DNA from 3 places in the Planococcus rifietoensis genome. Region 1 is predicted to be linked to each of the others. Evidence: riboswitches for the same ligand, from Rfam matches in the RefSeq annotation. Region 1 holds a riboswitch; each other region holds the start of a gene.
The links. A riboswitch is a leader RNA that binds a small molecule or an ion and turns the genes downstream of it on or off. The one in region 1 is predicted to bind lysine.

Region 2: another riboswitch for lysine. It lies ahead of AUC31_RS04365 (Na+/H+ antiporter NhaC family protein); the one in region 1 lies ahead of dapA (4-hydroxy-tetrahydrodipicolinate synthase).
Region 3: another riboswitch for lysine. It lies ahead of AUC31_RS05350 (aspartate kinase); the one in region 1 lies ahead of dapA (4-hydroxy-tetrahydrodipicolinate synthase).

What each region holds. Positions count from the first base shown of each region.
Region 1 covers NZ_CP013659.2:2,756,510-2,763,405, reverse strand. Annotated here, with positions in the region: gene AUC31_RS13640 (Yip1 family protein) at 138-776, shown strand; gene AUC31_RS13635 (DUF2382 domain-containing protein) at 822-1,652, opposite strand; gene AUC31_RS13630 (cell wall-binding repeat-containing protein) at 1,951-2,952, shown strand; gene AUC31_RS13625 (STAS domain-containing protein) at 3,085-3,921, shown strand; gene dapA (4-hydroxy-tetrahydrodipicolinate synthase) at 3,967-4,857, opposite strand; lysine riboswitch at 4,984-5,162, opposite strand; gene AUC31_RS13615 (class I SAM-dependent methyltransferase) at 5,313-5,909, shown strand; gene ypfJ (KPN_02809 family neutral zinc metallopeptidase) at 5,969-6,811, shown strand.
Region 2 covers NZ_CP013659.2:912,062-918,957, reverse strand. Annotated here, with positions in the region: gene AUC31_RS04370 (sodium-dependent transporter) at 1-993, opposite strand, end outside; gene AUC31_RS04365 (Na+/H+ antiporter NhaC family protein) at 1,193-2,767, opposite strand; lysine riboswitch at 2,878-3,060, opposite strand; gene AUC31_RS04360 (bifunctional metallophosphatase/5'-nucleotidase) at 3,132-4,475, opposite strand; gene AUC31_RS04355 (sulfite exporter TauE/SafE family protein) at 4,489-5,319, opposite strand; gene AUC31_RS04350 (DUF72 domain-containing protein) at 5,319-6,179, opposite strand; gene AUC31_RS04345 (DNA alkylation repair protein) at 6,333-6,896, shown strand, end outside.
Region 3 covers NZ_CP013659.2:1,100,631-1,107,526, reverse strand. Annotated here, with positions in the region: gene sdhB (succinate dehydrogenase iron-sulfur subunit) at 1-590, opposite strand, end outside; gene sdhA (succinate dehydrogenase flavoprotein subunit) at 615-2,363, opposite strand; gene AUC31_RS05355 (succinate dehydrogenase cytochrome b558 subunit) at 2,409-3,020, opposite strand; gene AUC31_RS05350 (aspartate kinase) at 3,402-4,628, opposite strand; lysine riboswitch at 4,732-4,905, opposite strand; gene uvrC (excinuclease ABC subunit UvrC) at 4,947-6,740, opposite strand; gene trxA (thioredoxin) at 6,794-6,896, opposite strand, start outside.

The DNA.
Region 1 (6,896 bases):
AAGCTTTTTTTAACGGCATGCAGTCCGTTATCTTTCTTCCAGTCATTTACAAGTATAGGAGAGTGTGATTAGATGGGAATAAAAGGGGGAAATATTCATGAGATATACAGAAAAAGGGAAACGAGGCGGGTTGCTGAATGAATGAGCCGACTGCGTACGCTGAATTGAATCCATTTACCGCCATCTGGACGCGCCCACGTGAGACGGTGCGCTATGTCATCGAAGAAAAAACTACCAGCTTTATCGTCTTACTGTTAGTGCTGGTAGGATTTGCAGGGGCGCTTTCCGGGGCTTCCGGTGGTGAGGAAATGTTTCCGGCCACAGGAGTGATTCTTGGCGCCTTACTGCTCGGGCCACTTTCTGCAGTCGCTGGGATCGCCATCATTTCCGGCATTTATAAGCTGTTGGGAAAATTATTCGGCGGCGTCGGGACGTATTCGGAAATGTTCCGTGCGGTCGTCACATCAAGCATTCCGCAAATTTGGCTATTGCCGATGTGGCTAATTTGGCTGCTCACATCACCGTCAACTTTCTATGCAGAAGTAGACCCCGCCATGTCAGAGCCTGACACGGGTCTCGGTATGGTAATCGGCTTTCTGCTGCTGGCAGCCGTGATTATCGTCGGCATTTGGACGTTTGTAATCCAGTGCAAAGCAGTTGGAGAAGCACAGCGATTTTCAGCTTGGAAAGGATTTTTCGTAATTGTGATCCCGTCCGTGCTGTTGGCAGTTGTCATCATTACCTTGTTAGCGATGTTCTTGTTTGCCGCATTTTAATTAAACACAAAAAAACGACCCCAAAATCTGGGGTCGTTTTTTTGTTTAAGGCTTTTCATAGCGCTGGACATTATTTTCATCAATATCAACTGTCTCACGCTGCACCGTTTCGCTGATATGCTTTGTCTCCTGGACTTTGCGTTTATGGACGATGATCTCCTCGCTGACATATTTCACTTTGCGCACTTCCAGGCGTTCTTCGATGACGGGAATATGCCAAAGGCCGTCTTTTTCGTAAGTCTCAGCGGAGTGGCCGCTCGCTTCATATTCCGATAGCTCCTGATTGACTGGGCGGCGTTCGACTTCGACTTCTTCCCGTTCATACGGAACATCAAGCGTCTGTTGTTCTTCAATGGTGTTCTTCCGGATATCGACACTTCCGGATTCGACCCATTTCTTATCGACCGCCAAGCGTTCTTCGTGAAGTTCCATCCGTTGTTCGTCGCTCAAATCAGGCGTTTCGGTTGTTGGCCGATCTTCTTGGGCACGCCCATTTCCAGATAAGCTGGCAGCGGCGGCATCGAAATTCTGGTAATTCATGCCGTATTCACTGTCTATATATAGAACGATTTTGCCGCTTTGGATTTGCTTATAGTACTCGTCCGCCTCAAAGTCGGAGAGGCCCATTTGCTTGAGCGCATCTTTTGTCGGGTCTTCGCCGGAAATGAACGATTTGAACTTGTCCATGAAATCGCCCTCGTCCGTATTTAAATGGACATCCGTCTGCCCTTGTACCATTTGCAGTTGTTGTCCGTTCAAAGCAACGACGTACATATCTTCTTCCTTATATCCTTGTGCTTTCAATTCACCTATCTCATGGATCACTTCCGCCTGCACATCAAACGTGCCGATCAATTTATGGCCGTGTTTTTGCATAATAGCATCCTCCTGTAAGGTCAATGTTTTGCCGTGTCTGCGTTATGGCTTATGTACCCGGAAAGCGAGAGTTCATAAACCTTGGCACAGCTTAGGAAATTTGAAGAAGAGGATAAGAGTCATGAATGAGAAGTTGAAGAAGAATCTGTGGAGTTATTAAATTATTGTTTAAATTGAAGTGGCGAAGAAGTATTTATGCCTACTAAAAAATATTTTTGTAAACCTATTGTAATGTTCATAAAATATCATATAATTGGAAAAGAAATGAATACATTACAGAATGGGGAAACGAATAACGATGACTTATAGCAAAGTTTTGACGACTGCAGCATTGACTGCAGCTTTGGCTCTTGGAGCAATTTTACCGACTGGTGCAGCATCTGCAGCTGAACTTACTGAAGACAATTCTTACCGTTTTGCTGGAAGCGATCGCTACCAGACGAGCTTGGAAGTCTCTCAGGACTGGCCTGATAACAGTGTTGAAACAGTCGTTGTAGCAACAGGCGGGGATTTCCCGGATGCATTGGCTGCAACACCATTGGCTGGCGCATATTACTCTCCTTTACTTTTGACGAAAAAAGATTCATTGCCTACAGGATTTGCTGCTGAGCTGAAGCGCCTTGGCGCAAAGAAAGTTATCTTGGTAGGTGGAACTGGCGCAATTTCTGAAAAAGTACAAAAAGAAATCTCAGCACTTAAGATCAATGTAGAGCGTATCAACGGAAAAACACGTTATGAGACTGCTGTTAATATCGCAGAAGAAGTGGGCATGGGGGATACTCTTTATGTAGCGACTGGCGCAAACTTTGCTGATTCATTGTCTGTTTCTCCAGCTGCAGGCTATTATGCAGATCCAATCCTTCTAGTACCAGCATCAGGCGCTGTACCAACAGTCGTTGCTGATTACATCAAAGCGAACCAGCCAGAATGGCCAATCATCGTTGGCGGTGAAGGTGCAGTTGGGCCGGCAGTTGAAGACTTGTTCGTAGACCCAATCCGTATCGCTGGAAAAACTCGTTATGAGACAAATAAAGAATTCAATGAATTCGCACTAGAGTTCGGATTCATCGAAAATCAAAGTGAAACCTTTATTGCTACAGGAGCAAACTATCCGGATGCATTGTCGGGGAGTGCTTTAGCAGCTTCATACGGTGGAGCATTAGTTTTGACTGCAAAAACGCCATCTGAAGCATCTAAACAACAAATCCAGAACTTCGAAACACCAGATTCCTTCTACACAATTCTCGGCGGCGAAGGAGCCGTTTCTTCTGAAACATTGAAACAATTATTTGCAAAATAATACCTGAAAATGCCTGCCAACCGGCAGGCATTTTTTTCTCAGTAAAAGCAAAAAGCTATTTCTTGTATAGAAGATTAGGTATAATGAATCCGTTGCAAGAAATAAAGCGAGCAGCAATTGACGGAGGTACCAATGGAAAAAGAAATGGTGTTATTCGGTAAACGAGTGGAAGAAGAAAAATATATGATTGCGGAATTGATTCAGGAAGAGCGGCATGCGGCTTTGCCGAAAGAACTGGTGGAAAGCAACCGGGAGTTTTCGGCACTGGTGTTGGAAGAGCGCGTTCGATTCATTGAATTGCTCGGCAAATCCTTGCAGAACAGCTGCCGCGAAGAAGAAATCATGGCGGATATGTCAAAGTGGGGAACCGCCACCGGGAACTTTTTCTTGGAGCACGGCATGACCTTGGATGTGGCGCTTGCTGAAACGGCATTGTACCGGAAGCACATTGCGACCTTGATTAAAAGTGAAGGCCGCCGTTTGGCTATTTCCCCGGAAATAACGTATGATGCGGCGGAATTATTGCATGCGCTTTTAGATCATGCGACGTATTCCTATACCCATGCGTATACGACTTCTTATCAACGCAATTTAGCGACAGCACGCCAGGAGTTTCTGGAATTGTCGGCACCTGTCGTCCCAATCAGCGATTCGGTCGCCATTTTGCCGCTCGTCGGCAGCATTGAAATCGACCGGGCGCGTTATATTTTGGAGCGCACGCTCTTGTCGGCAAGTGAATTGAAGATCAATACATTGATTGTCGATTTATCAGGAGTGATCCGGGTCGATACGATGGTGGCCGATCAAGTCATTAAGATCATCCAGTCGCTGGAGTTGATCGGTGTCAAAGCGGTGTTGACGGGGATCCGTCCGGAGACTGCGCAATCCTTGACCACACTCGGCGTGGATGTGCGGACATTGAACATTGGGGGCAGTTTGAAGCGCGCCCTGGAAAACGTCTATAATTGAAAAAGCTTCGCAGACCCTGAAACAACGGATCTGCGAAGCTTTTTTTTAATTGGTGACCGCGTCTTGTTTAGCGGACGGCAGGAATTGCTGCAAGGTAGCAGTTTCTTCTTCTGTTAATGCGAGCATCGGCAAGCGTACGCCGCCAACCGGGACGCCCAATAGGTTGAGCGCCGCTTTGACCGGGCTTGGGCTCGGTGCTGCGAACAACGCTTTCATCGTCGGCAGCAATTTGCGGTGAAGCGCGGCGGCTCCAGCTGTATCGCCTGTGCGGAATAATTTGATCATCTCCTGCATGTCATTGCCGATGATGTGCGAAGCCACTGAGACAATGCCCGTTCCGCCGATAGAAAGCATCGGCAAAGTCAGGCTGTCGTCGCCGCTATAGACGGCGAAGTCGCTGCTTGTGCGTTCAATGATTTCTGAAGCAGCATCCAAATCTCCGCTCGCTTCTTTCACGCAGGTGATATTGTCGATAAGCGACAAGCGGACGATGGTATCGACTGATAGATTGACGACGCTGCGGCCCGGAATATTATAGAGCATGACCGGAAGCGCCGTCGCGTTTGCGATCGCTTCAAAATGGCGGTACATGCCTTCCTGTGATGGTTTGTTATAGTAAGGGGTGACGAGCATGATGCCATCGACGCCCGCTTGCTCTGCTTGCTGGGTCAAAGCGACCGAAGCGCGCGTATTGTTCGAGCCGGTGCCCGCGATGATTTTTGCACGCCCGTCTGCGACAGTGACAACATGGACGAACAGTGCCACTTTTTCGTCTGTTGACAAAGTCGGCGATTCGCCGGTTGTCCCGGCGACGACGATGCCGTCCGAACCGTTATTGATTAGATATTCCACGAGATTTGTTGTTGCCTGAAAATCGATTTCACCGTCTGAGTCGAATGGCGTCGCCATCGCAGTGATCACTTGACCGAATTTCATAGAGAACACACCCTTTTCTAAGTTTTTTTCAAAAGTTAGAGGTGGGGGCCGGTCCGGAGTAAACAAAAAGGCAGCAACGGGGGCCCGTTGCTGCCGTTAGAAACAATGTTTACCAATCGTTCCTGTTCGTCAGATAGCCCTCCATATAGTTTCCTATATGACAGTCCGACACTTCTTCAGTGCAGAACCAGCGCACAGGAATATGAGCATCCTGCCGCTTCGGCAAATCCCCCTTTCGGCAATCTTCTTAAGAGCTCATACTCCTCGGATTGCGTACTGATGGTTTTTGCGCCTCTATCCTCGCTCCACTAAGGAAGCAAGAAATTATTGAATTAGCTGTAATATAACAGAAAGAAATGGGAATGGCAAGAGAAAAAGTATTTTTTATTTTGCAAAATGTGGGAATAGAAAGCTGCGGCTTGAACTGCTCTCAATAGATTAAAGGAGGCAAACAGATGGACGATCATCAAATGGATCGGCAATTGAATATCCACACGGGTGGGGAGCAGATGGGCTTTAACGCGTCGATGCATGAACATCGTTTCGAAGTGACGCCCTATGCGTGGCTGGATAGATTGTTCAAGGCACATCCGCTGAAGGGCAATGGCAGGCTGGTCGATTTCGGGAGCGGCAAAGGGCGTTTGAATTTCTTTGCACATCATTTGTTCGGGACGGCGTCTGCAGGAGTGGAAGTCGACCCTTCGCTTCACGAAGCCGCACTGCGGAATTTGCAGCGCTTTAAGGGAAAACCGGATATCGAGTTCATTAACGGCTATGCACAAGATTATGAGATCCATCCGGATGACCGCTGGTTTTATTTTTTCAATCCGTTTTCCGATCCGGTGTTCATGACGGTAGTAGATAAGATTTTGGCATCAGTAGCCGATCATCCCCGGGAAGTCGAAGTGATTTTATTTTATCCGGCAATCGAGTATACCGATTTCCTCGACCGGCGTACTGCTTTTGAATTGATCAGCGATATTGCGCTGCCAGTGGGGGCGGACGATCCACGCGAACGATTTTTGGTCTACCGCTTGCCAAGATGGGATTAAAGTTTCTAATGAAACGGGTATAGCTTTATTAAAATGGATGCGGAAAGAGGGTTTCGGTTATGAAATGGAAAGGGCGAGCGGGCAGCAGGAATGTAGAAGACAGGAGAGGGCGCAGTGTTGGCGGGCCAGTTCTTGCCGGCGGCGGGATTGGCGGCTTGCTGATTGTCCTGTTGATCACGTTTCTCGGGGGAGACCCGGGAGCGATACTCGGCGACAGCGGAGGAACTTCTACTTCGGAACCATATGTGGCAAGTGAGCGGGAAGAAGAACTGGCCGATTTCGTATCGGTCGTCCTCGCAGATACAGAAGAGGTGTGGGCGGAAGTGTTTGCTGAAGAAGGCATGGAATATGTCGAGCCGACTTTGGTGCTGTTTTCCGGAAGCGTCCAGTCAGCATGCGGCATGGCCGGTTCTGCAACGGGGCCGTTTTACTGCCCGGCGGATTCCAAGCTATACATCGATTTAAGCTTTTACGATGAACTCGAGCGTCAGTTCAACGCACCTGGTGATTTTGCAATGGCGTACGTCGTCGCGCATGAAGTCGGCCATCACGTGCAGAACCTGCTTGGCGTGCTTGGGGATGTCCAGCAGGCGCGAAATCAGCTGAGCGAGACCGAATACAATCAATTGCAAGTGCGCTTGGAATTACAGGCGGATTATTTGTCGGGCGTCTGGGCGCATCATGCTCAAGGCTTGGGCTATCTGGAAGAAGGGGATTTGGAAGAAGCCCTGACGGCTGCCAGTGCGGTCGGCGACGATACAATCCAGAAGCGAACGCGTGGCTACGCTGTACCAGAAAGCTTCACTCACGGCACTTCTGAACAGCGTAAGGAATGGTTCTATAAAGGCTTCCGTGCCGGTGATCTGAATGAGGGCAATACGTTTAACGCGCCAGAATTATAAGCTTTCGAAAAGATTGATATTTTGCGCTTGGTGATTCATTATAAAGAATAGACAGTCTTTTTCATCGGCAACCGTAAATGAAGAA
Region 2 (6,896 bases), 1.7 Mb from region 1:
CAGTCCCGCAAGCGTCAATGACAGGAAGAACAAGAAGCCGAAGAGGCCATTGAATCCTGGGAATTCATTGATGATCGCCGGGAATACAACAAATGCCAAGCCGACGCCTGCAGATGCTACATCCGCCACTTCTACGCCGGATTGCGTCGCCATGAAACCGAGTACCGCAAACACCCCGATACCAGCAAGCAACTCAAAGCTTGAGTTTGCAAATCCGGTAATGAACGCGTTGTTTGTGATATCCGATTTTTTCGGCAGATAACTTGAGTAAGTGATCATGATCGCAAAAGCAACCGATAAACTGAAGAAGATATGCCCATAAGCCGCGACCCAAACGGTCGGATCCATGATGGCATCGAAGTTCGGCTCGAAGAATGCCTCTAGTCCAAGCGCTGCCCCGTCTAATGTGACCGCACGGATTACGATTATCGTGAAAATGACAACCAAAGTCGGGATGAAAATACGGTTCGCCATTTCGATCCCTTTTTTGACACCGGCAAGTAAGATGCCGAGCGTAATGATCCAGACAATCGCTAATGGAATGAAAATGCCCCAGACGATTCCCCCCGTCTCGCCTGGACTTACGGTCAATTGAAGGAAATCATTGAATAAGAACCCTTCTGTATCTTCCCCCCACGCCTGATTGAACGAAAACAGCGTGTATCGAATCGCCCAAGCAATGATGACCGCGTAATACACTGAAATGACGAACGATACGAACATCGCCCACCATCCGAGCCATTCTGCTTTCTTACCGCTCATTCTAAAGAATGAAAGTGGTGCGGATCCGCGATAACGATGGCCGATAGTGAACTCCAATATAAGGATTGGAATCCCGGCTGTTAAAAGAGCAAACAAATACGGTATAAAAAATGCGCCCCCACCATTTTCATATGCTACATACGGGAATCGCCAAATATTCCCTAGTCCTATTGCTGAACCGACCGCCGCCATGATAAAACCGGCTCTCGTTCCCCATGTAGAACGTTCCATTTCTCTTCCCCCTTTGTTGTAAACTTCCAATTTTTTAACAGAAAAATAGGAAGTTTGTTTATATTCAGATTATTTTGGAATCTAAATTTAGTATAACTAGGACCCTGTTCAAAGTAAAGATAATTTCTGAAAATTTTTCAAAAAAACTATTACGACAATAATAAAAAGCCGGAGATAGAATATCTCCGGCTTTCAAATCTTAGTTCTGTTCATGTTTTTCCATTAAGGTTGTGCGCTTAGACCAGAAAACGAATAGTATTGCCAAGGTGATGGCCACCGCTCCAAGAGCCAAAGGCAAGGAGCCGGTGAAGCCTATGACGATATACCCTACTGCTGCAATCGCTGCAGAAGTCAATGCATACGGAAGTTGCGTGACCACATGGTCCATATGATTGCTTCCTGCGCCTGTTGACGACAAAATCGTCGTATCCGAGATCGGTGAACAATGATCTCCAAATACTGCCCCTGCCAATACAGCCGACAAGGAAGCGAGCAATAGTTCCGGTTCTGCCTGAATCATGATCGTGCCGGCAATCGGCAACAAGATCCCAAACGATCCCCAGGAAGTGCCCGTCGAAAATGCCATGACGCCAGCTAACAAGAACAATAGGACCGGCAAGACACTCGTTGGCACATTGCCACGAGCCACAGCATCAGCCAAGAAAGTACCTGTTTCCAACGCATCAATCAAATACGTTAGCGACCAGGCAAAGATTAGGATGAAGACAGCGCCCGCCATCGATTGGATTCCCGCCCAGATGCCTCTGGCGATCCAATGCGCTTCTGCCGCTTCATTGTGCTTGATTTGCATCGCATACAAGACGATTGCAGCGAGCGCCCCGATCAACCCACCGGCAAGCAAGGACAAAGGAACATCCGTGTTTTCAAAAATGAGCCAAATGTCGAAGACTCCTCCTGCATTTACATATCCTGTCCACATCATCGCTGTGACCGTTCCCACAATCAATAACAGGATCGGCAATAGCAAATCACGGACGCGGCCATGCGAATGGCTCGGGAACTCTTCCTTCATTTCCCCTGGAATTACTTTATCCGGATTGAACAGCTGGCCTTCGGTAATCGCCAGGCGTTCATGCTTTTTCATTTCCCCGAAATCTACATCACGGATCGCGACGAAGAACACGATGGCAAGTGCCGCAATGACGTAGAAGTTCATCGGTGCCATCCACAGGAACGCTTCCAGTGCAGAATAATCCAGGAAGGTCTGTCCAGCCAGGATCGTCCCGATGATGCCGATGATTGCAGCTCCCCAGCTAGAGACAGGAGACACGACACAAATCGGCGCCGCAGTAGAATCGATGAAATAAGCAAGTTTTGCGCGCGATACTTTATAGCGGTCCGTAATCGGCCGTGCAACTTGCCCAACTGCTAAAGCATTGAAATAGTCATCAATGAAAATCAAGATACCAAGAAATACGGTAACCAACTTCGCCCCGCGGCGTGTTTTGACACGCGCAGATGCCCAATCGGCAAACGCATGGCTGCCGCCGGACAGGCTGACGAATGCTGTAATGACACCCAGCAGCAATAAGAACAAGATGATGAAAACGTTGTAAGCGTTGAAGCCCTCATTCCAAAAAATCACCGCAAATGAAGTAAATAATTCATTCACTGCCTCAATCGGTGCAAACGATGTCAAGATCAGCGCAGCTGCCACGATGCCGACGCCGAGCGACAGCAACACACGACGCGTCAACAGAACCATCGCAATCGCGATAATCGGCGGCAGTATCGAAAAGATAGTGTTTTCCATAATTAGATTTCCTCCTATTCATTTTGATGGTAAGGCTTAGACCAAAAAAGCCGGCTTATCCAAGGGATAAACCGGCTTCCTACAATTCGTCTGTGTGCACAAGCATCAAACAACCCTGTAGCTCTCCATCTGCAACTCACTGCAAATGACAGTGGCATTCCTGTTCGAAATGTCCCCAATCGCCGCTCCCCTGACCCGGAAACGGTGATTTCGGCAAGCTTCCCTTTCGAATGTGGTCAACGCGGTCAAACTCGCACATTCTACTGATGAAGGCTGCAGCCTCTACCCATCGATATCTAATTCATAAAAAGCATAGCCCAAAAAGCACACGAAATCAACTAACAGTCCATTTTGAATGTTCCTTCTATTTAATAGCTTTCATGCGAAAATAATCACCAAACACATCACGCAGGAATTCAGGCATGAAGTAACTTTTCGGCGCACGCTTCAAAGCCGGGAAAAAATAGCCGAACGTAAACAGGTCAAGCGTCGCCAGCCGATAGATACGATCGGGGTCAGCAGGCTTGCCCCCGACCCATAATTGATGTTCATCCATCTCCATGTTGCTGTGAATCATCCGGCCGAACACCGCTCCGCGAAAGCCCATGCCTTTGAGCTCAAGCTGCGGCCAGTCTTCGTTCAAGGATTGGACGTAAATTTCCTTGAGCTCCGCACCGCTGAGATCGATCACGCACGGATTGATCGGATGCGGCAACATGCGGTGGAAATCGTAGCGCGTCATTTCCCCTTGCGGCATATCTTCCATGAAAATTCCGGCATTGAACAATCCGCAATCTGCCGAAGCGAACGAAACCAAAGCATCGCCAAACAGCTCAGCCATCGGAGAGGGCTTGAACCATTCTGCTTTCAACAGGTGGTCATTATAGAAAACCGTCTCCGCCATCTGCTGCTTGCCGATGCCGACCAAGTATTCATTGAACCCTTCATCGGCTTCTGGCAACTGGTCGGTCTCGATCACTTCTGCTGTCATCTTGCGTGTCGCTATATCAATTTCAATATGGCCGATATAATAGCCGAACTTGCCGGCAGCACCGAGCAAGGTTTTGCCAATTTCTTTTCCTTGGTGGAACAGATGGTGGGTATGCGCTCCCAAGATGACATCGAGTTCCGGGCATTCTGCAGCCAACAGTTCATCTTCCCTGATGCCGAGATGGGACAGGCAGATGAGAAAATCGACCGACTCGCGGATTTCCGCTGCTTCCCGTTTGATCGCTTCCCTGCCGTTTGTCACTTGCCAGCCAAGGCGGCGGTAAAACGGGGTGAATTCTGCCGTTGCTGCAACGAGCCCGATTTTTGTGCCATCATTCGTTACGATGACCCGATTGGGGCTTGCCCATTCTGGCTGCTTGCCGTCTAAATCCAATAAATTGGCGACCACGACGGAAAAATCTGCCTGCACATACAATTCGTCCAGTTCTGCTTTAGACAGCGTAATCCCTTCGTTATTGCCGATGGTCACAGCATCGTATCCGGCTTCATTGAGCAGCTGGACATTGCCTTTGCCAGCCGTCCCTTCCGTAAACGGATGCGACCGGTCAGCGTGGTCCCCGATATCGAGCACCAAACACACATCGCCCGCTTCTTCGTGCCAGCGCCTGCGTTCCGTCAGCAAGGATTTGATGCGGAGCCAGTGCGCAAAATGGCTATGCAGGTCGTTCGTATGATAAATATGGATGGTTTCACTCATGTCAAACACCTCATTATGAACTGAAAATTCCTTCGTAAATCGAGCGGAGCCCGAGTAATAATAATGCGAGCCGCAGCACGACAACCAGAGTCTCGGATTTGATGCTGCGGTTCAGCCTCGCCCCGATCTTCGCTCCGATGTATGCTGAGGGGATGATGGCTAAGGTATAGATCCACGGGACATTGCCGAGTGAAATATGCGTGATGGAATTGACAATGGCCGATAGAAAGACCATCAGCATCGACGTTCCAACAGCTACGTGAGGCGGAAATAAAAATAGCAAGATCATGGCGGGAACGAGGATCGAACCGCCGCCGATGCCGAATAGCCCGGAAGCAAAGCCGATGAAGAAGGTCAACACGAGCGCGAACCATATCGGATAGCCGTAGACATATTGCTGATCGGTTTTGCGGTCATGGAAACTTTGCTTTTTGCCGTGATCGACAAACCAGCTCACCGCCTTCAAGCGATCCCGGAGCAACAGGAGCAGCGATAAGAACACCAATAGCAGGCCGAAATACAATTGAAAGGACGGCACATCCAGACTGCGGTTAACGAAGGCGCCTAAAATCGTGCCCGGCGCACTGCCAAGAAAGAAAATGAAACCGCTCCGGTAATCGACAGTGCCAACTTTCATATAGGCAATCGTCGAAGACAAACCGGTGAAAATCATCATGACGACCGAGAGCCCGACAATCTGTTGAGGCGATAAGTCTGGAAACAAGCTGACCGAGGAGCTGAGGAACAGCAGCACCGGCACCAATATGACGCCTCCACCAAGCCCGATGAGCGCCCCAACAATCCCAGAAGCAAGTCCGGTCACTAGAAGGATCAGGAATACCATCAGAATCCGCCTTCGAACAGGTCAAGCTGTTTCGGGGATAATCCCTCAAAATGCAAACCGTTCAATTGCTGGAACTGTTTCGCATCCCCCGCTGCATGCCCGCCTGAATTATTATTGAAGATTACATATACCTGCTCTGCCTGTTGTTCAAGACGCTTTACAGCCCGGCTGATTTCTTCTAGTTCTTTGCTGTTGTAATCATAGAGATAGCGCACTTCCCGCCATTTTTCGGCATTGCCTGGATTCAGCCAGCCGTGGACATTGCGCCCGTGCAGACGCAGCAGCACTTTATCTTTGCGGCTGGATTCCGGAACAAGCGGGATCGAACCGTCCCCCGCTTGCGGTTCATCACAGACCGAATGAATCAAGCCGTGCTCGCGGAGAAATTCCAGCGTCTTTTCTTTCATGCCGTCTGCGTACCAGGACTGATGGCGGAATTCGATTGCCAAGTCGAATTCCTGCAACTCCGAGATGATCGCACGGATTTCATCGACATGATCTTTTTGGCAGTCGAACCACGGCGGAAATTGCAACAGCACCATCGCCAGCTTTCCCGCTTCTTTAAGCGGCCTGACAGACAACCTGTAAGCTTCGAACATCTCCTCGCGGGTCGCGAATGGGTTCTCCCCGCGCTGATGCCCCGTCATGCCTTGATAAGCTTTTACGACAAATTGGAAATTGTCCGGTGTCTCGCGGATCCATTTGCTGATATTGCGCTCAGGCTGGACTGCATAAAATGAAGAATCCAGTTCCACAATCGGAAAATGCGCGCTGTAATCGACCAATTTATCTTTTTGTTTCGAGCCGGGGCTATAGACATCTGGATGATCTCCCCAGCCCGTCAATCCAACATAAATCATCGCCCTGCCTCCATTTTCGTTATTATTTTATGATAGCATAGAACAAAACAGGCGTCCTTTTTGAGATTCGCCGAAGCAATGCCAGGCGAAGTCCCCTTATTTCCCGTATGGTTACAATCACATATCAAACCATTTTTTAGGAGGTTTTTGGAAATGAAAAAACCATGGGACACAGATGCCCTTATCTCACGCTTTGAGGACAATCGCAACCCAGAGCTTGCCGTTTCAATGGCCGCTTATATGAAACACAACTTCCCATTTTTAGGAATACAGAAACCTCTGCGTACTGCGTTAATGAAAGAGCAGCTATCCACATATCTCCTCCCTGAAAAAGCACAATTGAAGTCCATTGTCCAAGCACTGTACGCACTGCCGGAACGTGAATTTCATTACGCGGCCATCGAATTGCTGGAACAAGCAAAAAAGGAACTGACTCCAGACGACTTACCGTTTTTGCGTTCGCTGGTCGAATCCAATTCCTGGTGGGACACTGTCGATGCCATCGCCCCGAAACTTGCCGGTCATATTGTGTTGCTCGACCGAACAATCACTGCCCCGCTCCTTGTTGAGTGGGCCCATGCAGAAAACTTATGGACCCAGCGAGCAGCTATTTTGCACCAGCTGAAATTCAAGCAACGCACCGACACAGAAATGCTCGGCTCCATCATAGAACTGCATGCTGAATCACGCGAATTCTTCATCCAAAAATCCATCGGC
Region 3 (6,896 bases), 1.7 Mb from region 1:
CGGTTCATGGAGCCTGTTGGATGCGCGTTCATCAAGCGAACTTGAGAAAGCGGAGCCGCACCGATAAAGTCGGATTTATCGTTAACGTTCGGGCAAGCCTCGAGGCATACGCCGCACGTCATACATTTAGATAATTCATAAGCCCATTGGCGTTTGCGCTCAGGCATACGCGGACCTTCGCCAAGATCATGCGTACCGTCGATCGGCACCCACGCTTTGACTTTCTTCAGTGAGTCGAACATGCGGCTGCGGTCTACGATCAAGTCGCGGACGACCGGGAATGTTCTCATCGGCTGAAGGCGGATCGGCTGTTCCAGCTGATCGACAAGAGCTGTACACGACTGGCGTGCTTTGCCGTTGATGACCATTGAACATGCGCCACAAACTTCCTCAAGGCAGTTCATGTCCCAGTTGACTGGAGTTGTTTTCTTCCCGTCCATGTTGACCGGGTTGCGCCGAATTTCCATCAATGCGGAAATGACGTTCATGTTGGCGCGATATGGTAATTCGAACTTTTCCCAGTACGAACTTTCGTCAGTAGAGTTCTGGCGTTCGATTTCGAAAATAACCGTTTTTGCTGCTTCACCCATGGTAAATTAGCTCCCTTCTTATTGCTATGCTTTCGCGGAATAATCGCGTTTGCGTGGCGGGATCAAGCCAGTGTCGACTTCTTCATAATGGAAGATCGGCGCATCGTAACCGTTGAATTTCGCCATAGTCGTCTTCAAGAACTCCTCGTCATTACGTTCCGGGAATTCCGGCTTGTAATGAGCGCCGCGGCTTTCGTTGCGTTTCAACGCACCGATAGTGATGACACGTGCTAAATGTAGCATATTTTTCAGCTGGCGAGTAAACATTGCGCCTTGGTTGCTCCAAAGTTGCGTATCCGTCATGCTGATGTGGTTAAAGCGTTCAAGAAGCTCCTGGATTTTACGGTCTGTTTCTTCAAGGCGGTCATTATAGCGAACGACCGTCACATTGTCCGTCATCCATTCGCCCAGTTCTTTGTGCAAGACGTAAGCATTTTCAGTTCCGTCAAGCGCTAAGATTTCATCCCATTTACGCTGCTCTTCAGCTTCATGCTTCGCGTAAATATCGTTTGGCAAGTCTTCGGCCAATACTTCCAAGCCCTTGACATACTCAAGGGCATTCGGTCCAGCGACCATGCCGCCATAGATGGCTGACAAGAGCGAGTTAGCGCCGAGACGGTTCGCACCGTGCTGGGAATAATCGCATTCGCCGGCTGCCAAAACGCCAGGGATGTTCGTCATCTGATGATCGTCGACCCATAACCCGCCCATGGAATAATGGACTGCTGGGAAAATCTTCATCGGAACTTTACGCGGATCGTCGCCTGTGAATTTCTCATAGATTTCGATGATGCCGCCCAGTTTGATGTCGAGTTCTTTCGAATCTTTATGGGAAAGGTCCAAGTACACCATGTTCTCGCCGTTGATGCCGAGTTTTTGGTTAACGCACACATCGAAGATTTCGCGTGTCGCGATATCACGTGGGACCAGGTTTCCGTATGCTGGGTATTTTTCTTCCAGGAAGTACCAAGGCTTGCCGTCTTTATACGTCCAGATCCGTCCGCCTTCACCGCGCGCAGATTCTGACATCAAGCGGAGCTTGTCGTCGCCAGGAATTGCTGTCGGGTGGATTTGGATGAATTCGCCGTTCGCATAGTAAGCGCCTTGCTGGTACACGATCGATGCAGCAGAACCTGTGTTGATGACAGAGTTTGTGGATTTTCCGAAGATAATCCCCGGTCCGCCGGTTGCCATGATGACAGCATCCGAACGGAACGATTTAATCTCCATTGTCGTCAAGTTCTGTGCAGTGATTCCTCGCGAAACGCCTTCGTCGTCGATGACGAGGCCCAGGAATTCCCAGCCTTCATATTTTGTGATCAAGCCTGCGACTTCGTAGCGGCGGACTTGCTCATCTAATGCATATAGCAATTGTTGGCCCGTTGTCGCGCCGGCAAATGCCGTTCTGTGGTGCATCGTGCCGCCGAAACGGCGGAAGTCAAGAAGCCCTTCAGGCGTACGGTTGAACATGACGCCCATGCGGTCAAGCAGGCGGATGATGCCAGGTGCTGCATCAGCCATTGCTTTAACCGGCTTTTGGTTAGCTAGGAAGTCACCGCCGTAAACGGTGTCATCTAGGTGAATTGCTGGGGAATCCCCTTCACCTTTTGTATTCACCGCTCCGTTAATGCCGCCCTGTGCGCACACAGAGTGAGACCGTTTAACTGGAACGATGGAAAATAGATCGGCAGGTGCTCCTGCTTCGGCAACTTTGATCGCTGCCATTAGGCCAGCTAGGCCCCCACCGACGATAGAAATTTTGCCTTTCGCCATTGTAGTGTTCACTCCTCTTTTAATTCACCAATGTTTGGGACATCCTTAAACGAATGCAAACAATGCTCTGATACCAATGATCGATAATACAATAAAGACTAGAAGTGTGAAGTAAGTTGAGTAGCGCTGTGCTTTCTCTGAAACCGTGATTCCCCACGTTACAAAGAAAGACCACAATCCGTTCGCTAAGTGGAACGTTGCGGACAGGACACCCAATACGTAAAAGGCGAACATAAACGGATTCGACAGGATGTTTTCCATCATGTTGAAATCTGCCTCTGCTGCACCAATCGCAACTTGGAATCTTGTCTCAAACACGTGCCATGCGATAAAGACCACAAGGAAAATCCCGGTGTAACGCTGTGCAACAAATAAGATGTTGCGCATGTAGCTGTAATGCCCCGGGTTGTTTTTCGCTGTGAACGCTATGTATAATCCGTAGAAAGCATGATACATGAGCGGCAAGTAGATGACGAAAATCTCCAGGAAGATGACGAATGGAAGATTTGCCATGAAGTGGGCAGCTTGGTTAAACGCTTCCACGCCTTGCGTAGCGAAATGGTTGACGATCAAATGCTGCGTCAAGAACAATCCGATTGGAATGACCCCGAGTAAAGAATGCAGCCTGCGCATTAAAAATTCACGATTGTTATCCAAAAATTTTACCCCCCTCAAAAACATTAGTTGGCAGCGCAAATTTTTCCTATATCAGGAAAATATCTCTGCGTTGCTATAAGCATCATGTACAAGAATATGACATATTTATTGTACTCCCCCCCTCTAGGAGCGTCAAGGCAAGGAACCCTTTTTAGGCGCATCCAGTCTAGGGTTTGTAAAGGTTTTTACGGATATTAAATAGGAAAGAATTCATGAAAAGCTATATTTTTATTTCGAAACAGGCGAGATATAGGCATCCGTTTCACTGTTTTATAAGCTTATATAGGACTGCAATGGCATGATTTCAAATTTGAACAAAATGTGAATTTTTACACAAAATCTTGGGAACGCAAAAAAGCCCAGCTTGGCTGGGCTTTTTGCTTATCTGACAGACGCTGGCGTCAGTCCATATGCATCGTGAAGCGCATTTGCTGAGCGTTCCATTTCACTCGCCGGCACGACGACAGAGACTTTAATTTCGGAAGTGCTGACCATTTTCACAGGCACATCCTGCGTGCGAAGAATATCGAACATTTTTGCTGCGACGCCGGGATTCGACACCATGCCGGATCCGACGATCGACACTTTCGCCAAGCCGGTTTCGATATCGATAGTGTTGTAGCCGATTTTTTCCTGTGCTTCCGACAATACGCGCTGGGCTTCTACCAGGCTGTCTTCTTTGATCGAGAAGGAGACAGACGGCGGAAACTCCTCACTGATGCTTTGCACGATGATATCGACATCGATCAAGTGATCCGCCAGAGTCGTGAAGATATTGGCAAGCGAGCCGTTGAACGGCTTTGTATAGCTGACCGTGATGCGGGCGATGTCTTTTTCAAATGCCACACCGCGCACAATTAGATTTTTTTCCACAGTGATCACCTCTTGAATGATAGTCCCCGGTTCATCCGAGTAGCTGGCCCGTACAGAAAGGGGCACTTGGTTGTTCTTGGCGAATTCCACGGCGCGCGGATGAAGAACCCCCGCCCCGAGATTGGCTAATTCGAGCATTTCGTCGTATGAAATCTGTTCAAGTTTGCGGGCGCCTGTGACATAACGCGGATCGGAAGTGTAGACACCGTCAACATCCGTATAGATTTCGCATTTTTCAGCGCCTAAAGCAGCCGCCAGCGCCACAGCAGTCGTATCGGATCCACCGCGGCCAAGCGTCGTGATGTTGCCGTTCTTGTCGACGCCTTGGAATCCTGCGACCACGCAGAACAAGCCGAGTTCAAGCGCTTCCTCTAAACGCTGCGTATGGATCGTTTCGATGCGTGCATTCCGCGGAACGGATTCCGTTTCGATTCCTGCCTGCCAGCCTGTGAAGCTCAAAGCATCATGGCCGAGTTTTTTGAATGCCATCGCCAACAGCGAAATGGTCACTTGTTCACCAGTCGCGAGCAGCATGTCCATTTCACGCTTTGGCGGCTCTGCGGAAATCTCTCCCGCAAGGCCAAGCAGCGTGTCTGTCGTTTTGCCCATCGCCGAGACGACGATGACGACGCGTTTGCCTTGTTGTTTTTCCCGGATAGCGCGTCTTGCCACGCCTACGATTTTCTCCGGGGACGCCACGGACGTCCCGCCGAATTTCATTACGATTGTTGTCATTCTCTCCACTCCCACTTAAGATAAGTGGCCCTCAACAAAAAAGAGGCAACTCGCCGATTGCCCGGCAAGCTACCTCTCTTCTCATGTACGATTTCAAACGTCCATGTGAGATAGCCCTCCAGAGTCAAACTCTGACAGCCCTGCATTTCTTAAATGCAGGACCAGCATACACGCAAGCAGTGCGCATAAACTTCGGCGGGCGTCCCTTTCGGCATCCTTCACAGATTCTGCAAATCTCGGAATGCATACTATTGACGTCCGCTCCTCTATCATCACTTTTTACAAGTGATTCAATTGTGTTATTACAATACCACGAAGTTATTCTTGTTGCAACGGCTGTTCTTTGAAATGCCGTTCGATTTCCATGGCCAGCTTCTCAGGAATGCCGGCCTGCTGGATCTCGCCGGCGTTCGCTTCCTTGATTTTCCGGACGGAGCCGAAATGCTTGAGCAATTGCTGCTTGCGTTTCGGGCCGACGCCTTGCAAACCGTCGAGCGCAGATTGAATCGAATTCTTGCCGCGCAATTGGCGGTGGAACGTGATGACGAAGCGATGGACTTCGTCTTGAATGCGCTGCAATAAATAAAACGCTTCACTTGTGCGCTTCAGTTCCACCATTTCAACCGGATTGCCATACAACAACTGGGACGTTTGGTGCTTGGCATCTTTTGCAAGGCCAGCAATCGGGATATCGAGGCCGAGTTCGTCTTCAACGATTTCGCGCGCCGATTCGATTTGGCCTTTGCCCCCATCGATGATGATCAAGTCGGGCAGCGGCAAGCCATCCTTCAGCACGCGGCTGTAGCGTCTGCGGACCACTTCACGCATTGCCGCATAATCATCGGGCTTTTGCGCAGAGCGGGTTTTGTATTTCCGGTAATCTTTCTTCGATGGTTTGCCGTCAATAAAGACGACCATCGCAGACACGGCATCCGCCCCTTGGATATGGGAGTTATCGAATGCTTCAATGCGTAGCGGCGTGTGAATGTTCATCGCTTCACCCAATTCGTTGCAAGCGCCAACCGTCCGTTCTTCCTGGCGCTCGAGCAATTGGAATTTCTCCTTGATGGCAATTTCCGCATTCTTGCGCGCAAGCAGCACCAAATCTTTCTTCTTGCCGCGCTGAGGGACAAGCACTTTCGCGCCGAGCCATTCTTTCAGAAATTCCTCGTCTTCCGCTTCTTGCAGCAGGATCTCATTCGGTTTGATATGGTCCGGCTTTTCATAGAACTGGCCAAGGAAAGTTAAAAACTCTTCTTCCGGGTCGCGATATAACGGGAACATCGACACTTCGCGCTCGATCAGCTTTCCTTGGCGCACGAAAAATACTTGCACGCACATCCAGCCCTTGTCGACAGCGTAAGCAAAGACGTCACGGTTGGTGAAATCGTTCATGGCCATTTTCTGTTTTTCCATTACCGATTCGATGTGGCTGATTTGGTCGCGGTATTCTTTCGCCCGTTCGAACTCCAGATTCTCCGCCGCTTCACTCATCTTCTCGGTCAGCTCCTGCTTCACTTCGCGGAAGCCGCCATTTAAGAAGCGGCTGATGCCGTCGATCATTTCACGGTACGTATCCTTCTCTACCGGCTTGACGCAAGGCGCGAGGCATTGCCCAAGATGGTAATACAGGCAAACGCGGTCCGGCATCGTATGGCATTTGCGGAGCGGATATAAACGATCCAGCAGTTTTTTCGTCTCGCTCGCTGCATAGGCATTCGGATAAGGGCCGAAGTATTTCCCTTTATCTTTTTTGACCTGTCTCGTGATGACCAATTTCGGGTGGCGTTCCCCTGTAATTTTCAAATACGGATAGGTCTTATTGTCTTTCAGGCGGATATTGTATTTTGGATCATGTTTCTTGATGAGCGTCAACTCAAGGATAAGCGCTTCCTTGTCCGAGGAGGTGACGATGTATTCAAAGTCTTCGATCTCGTTGACAAGCCTTTGTGTTTTCGTATCGTGGCTGCCTGTAAAATATGAACGCACACGATTTTTCAACACTTTCGCTTTGCCGACATAGATAATCGTCCCTTGCCGGTCTTTCATCAAATAGCAGCCCGGTTGGTCAGGTAAAACCGCGAGTTTGTGTTGCATCATTTGACTTTTCATTTTATCACCCTATTTAAAAAACCGGGTTCCACGAATGGGACCCGGTTTTGGAATTATGCGTGTTTTTCAACCAATTCAGCCAAAGCTTCTTTTGGACGGAAGCCGACGACTTTATCGACTGTTTCGCCGTTTTTCATCAAAAGAAGTGTCGGGATG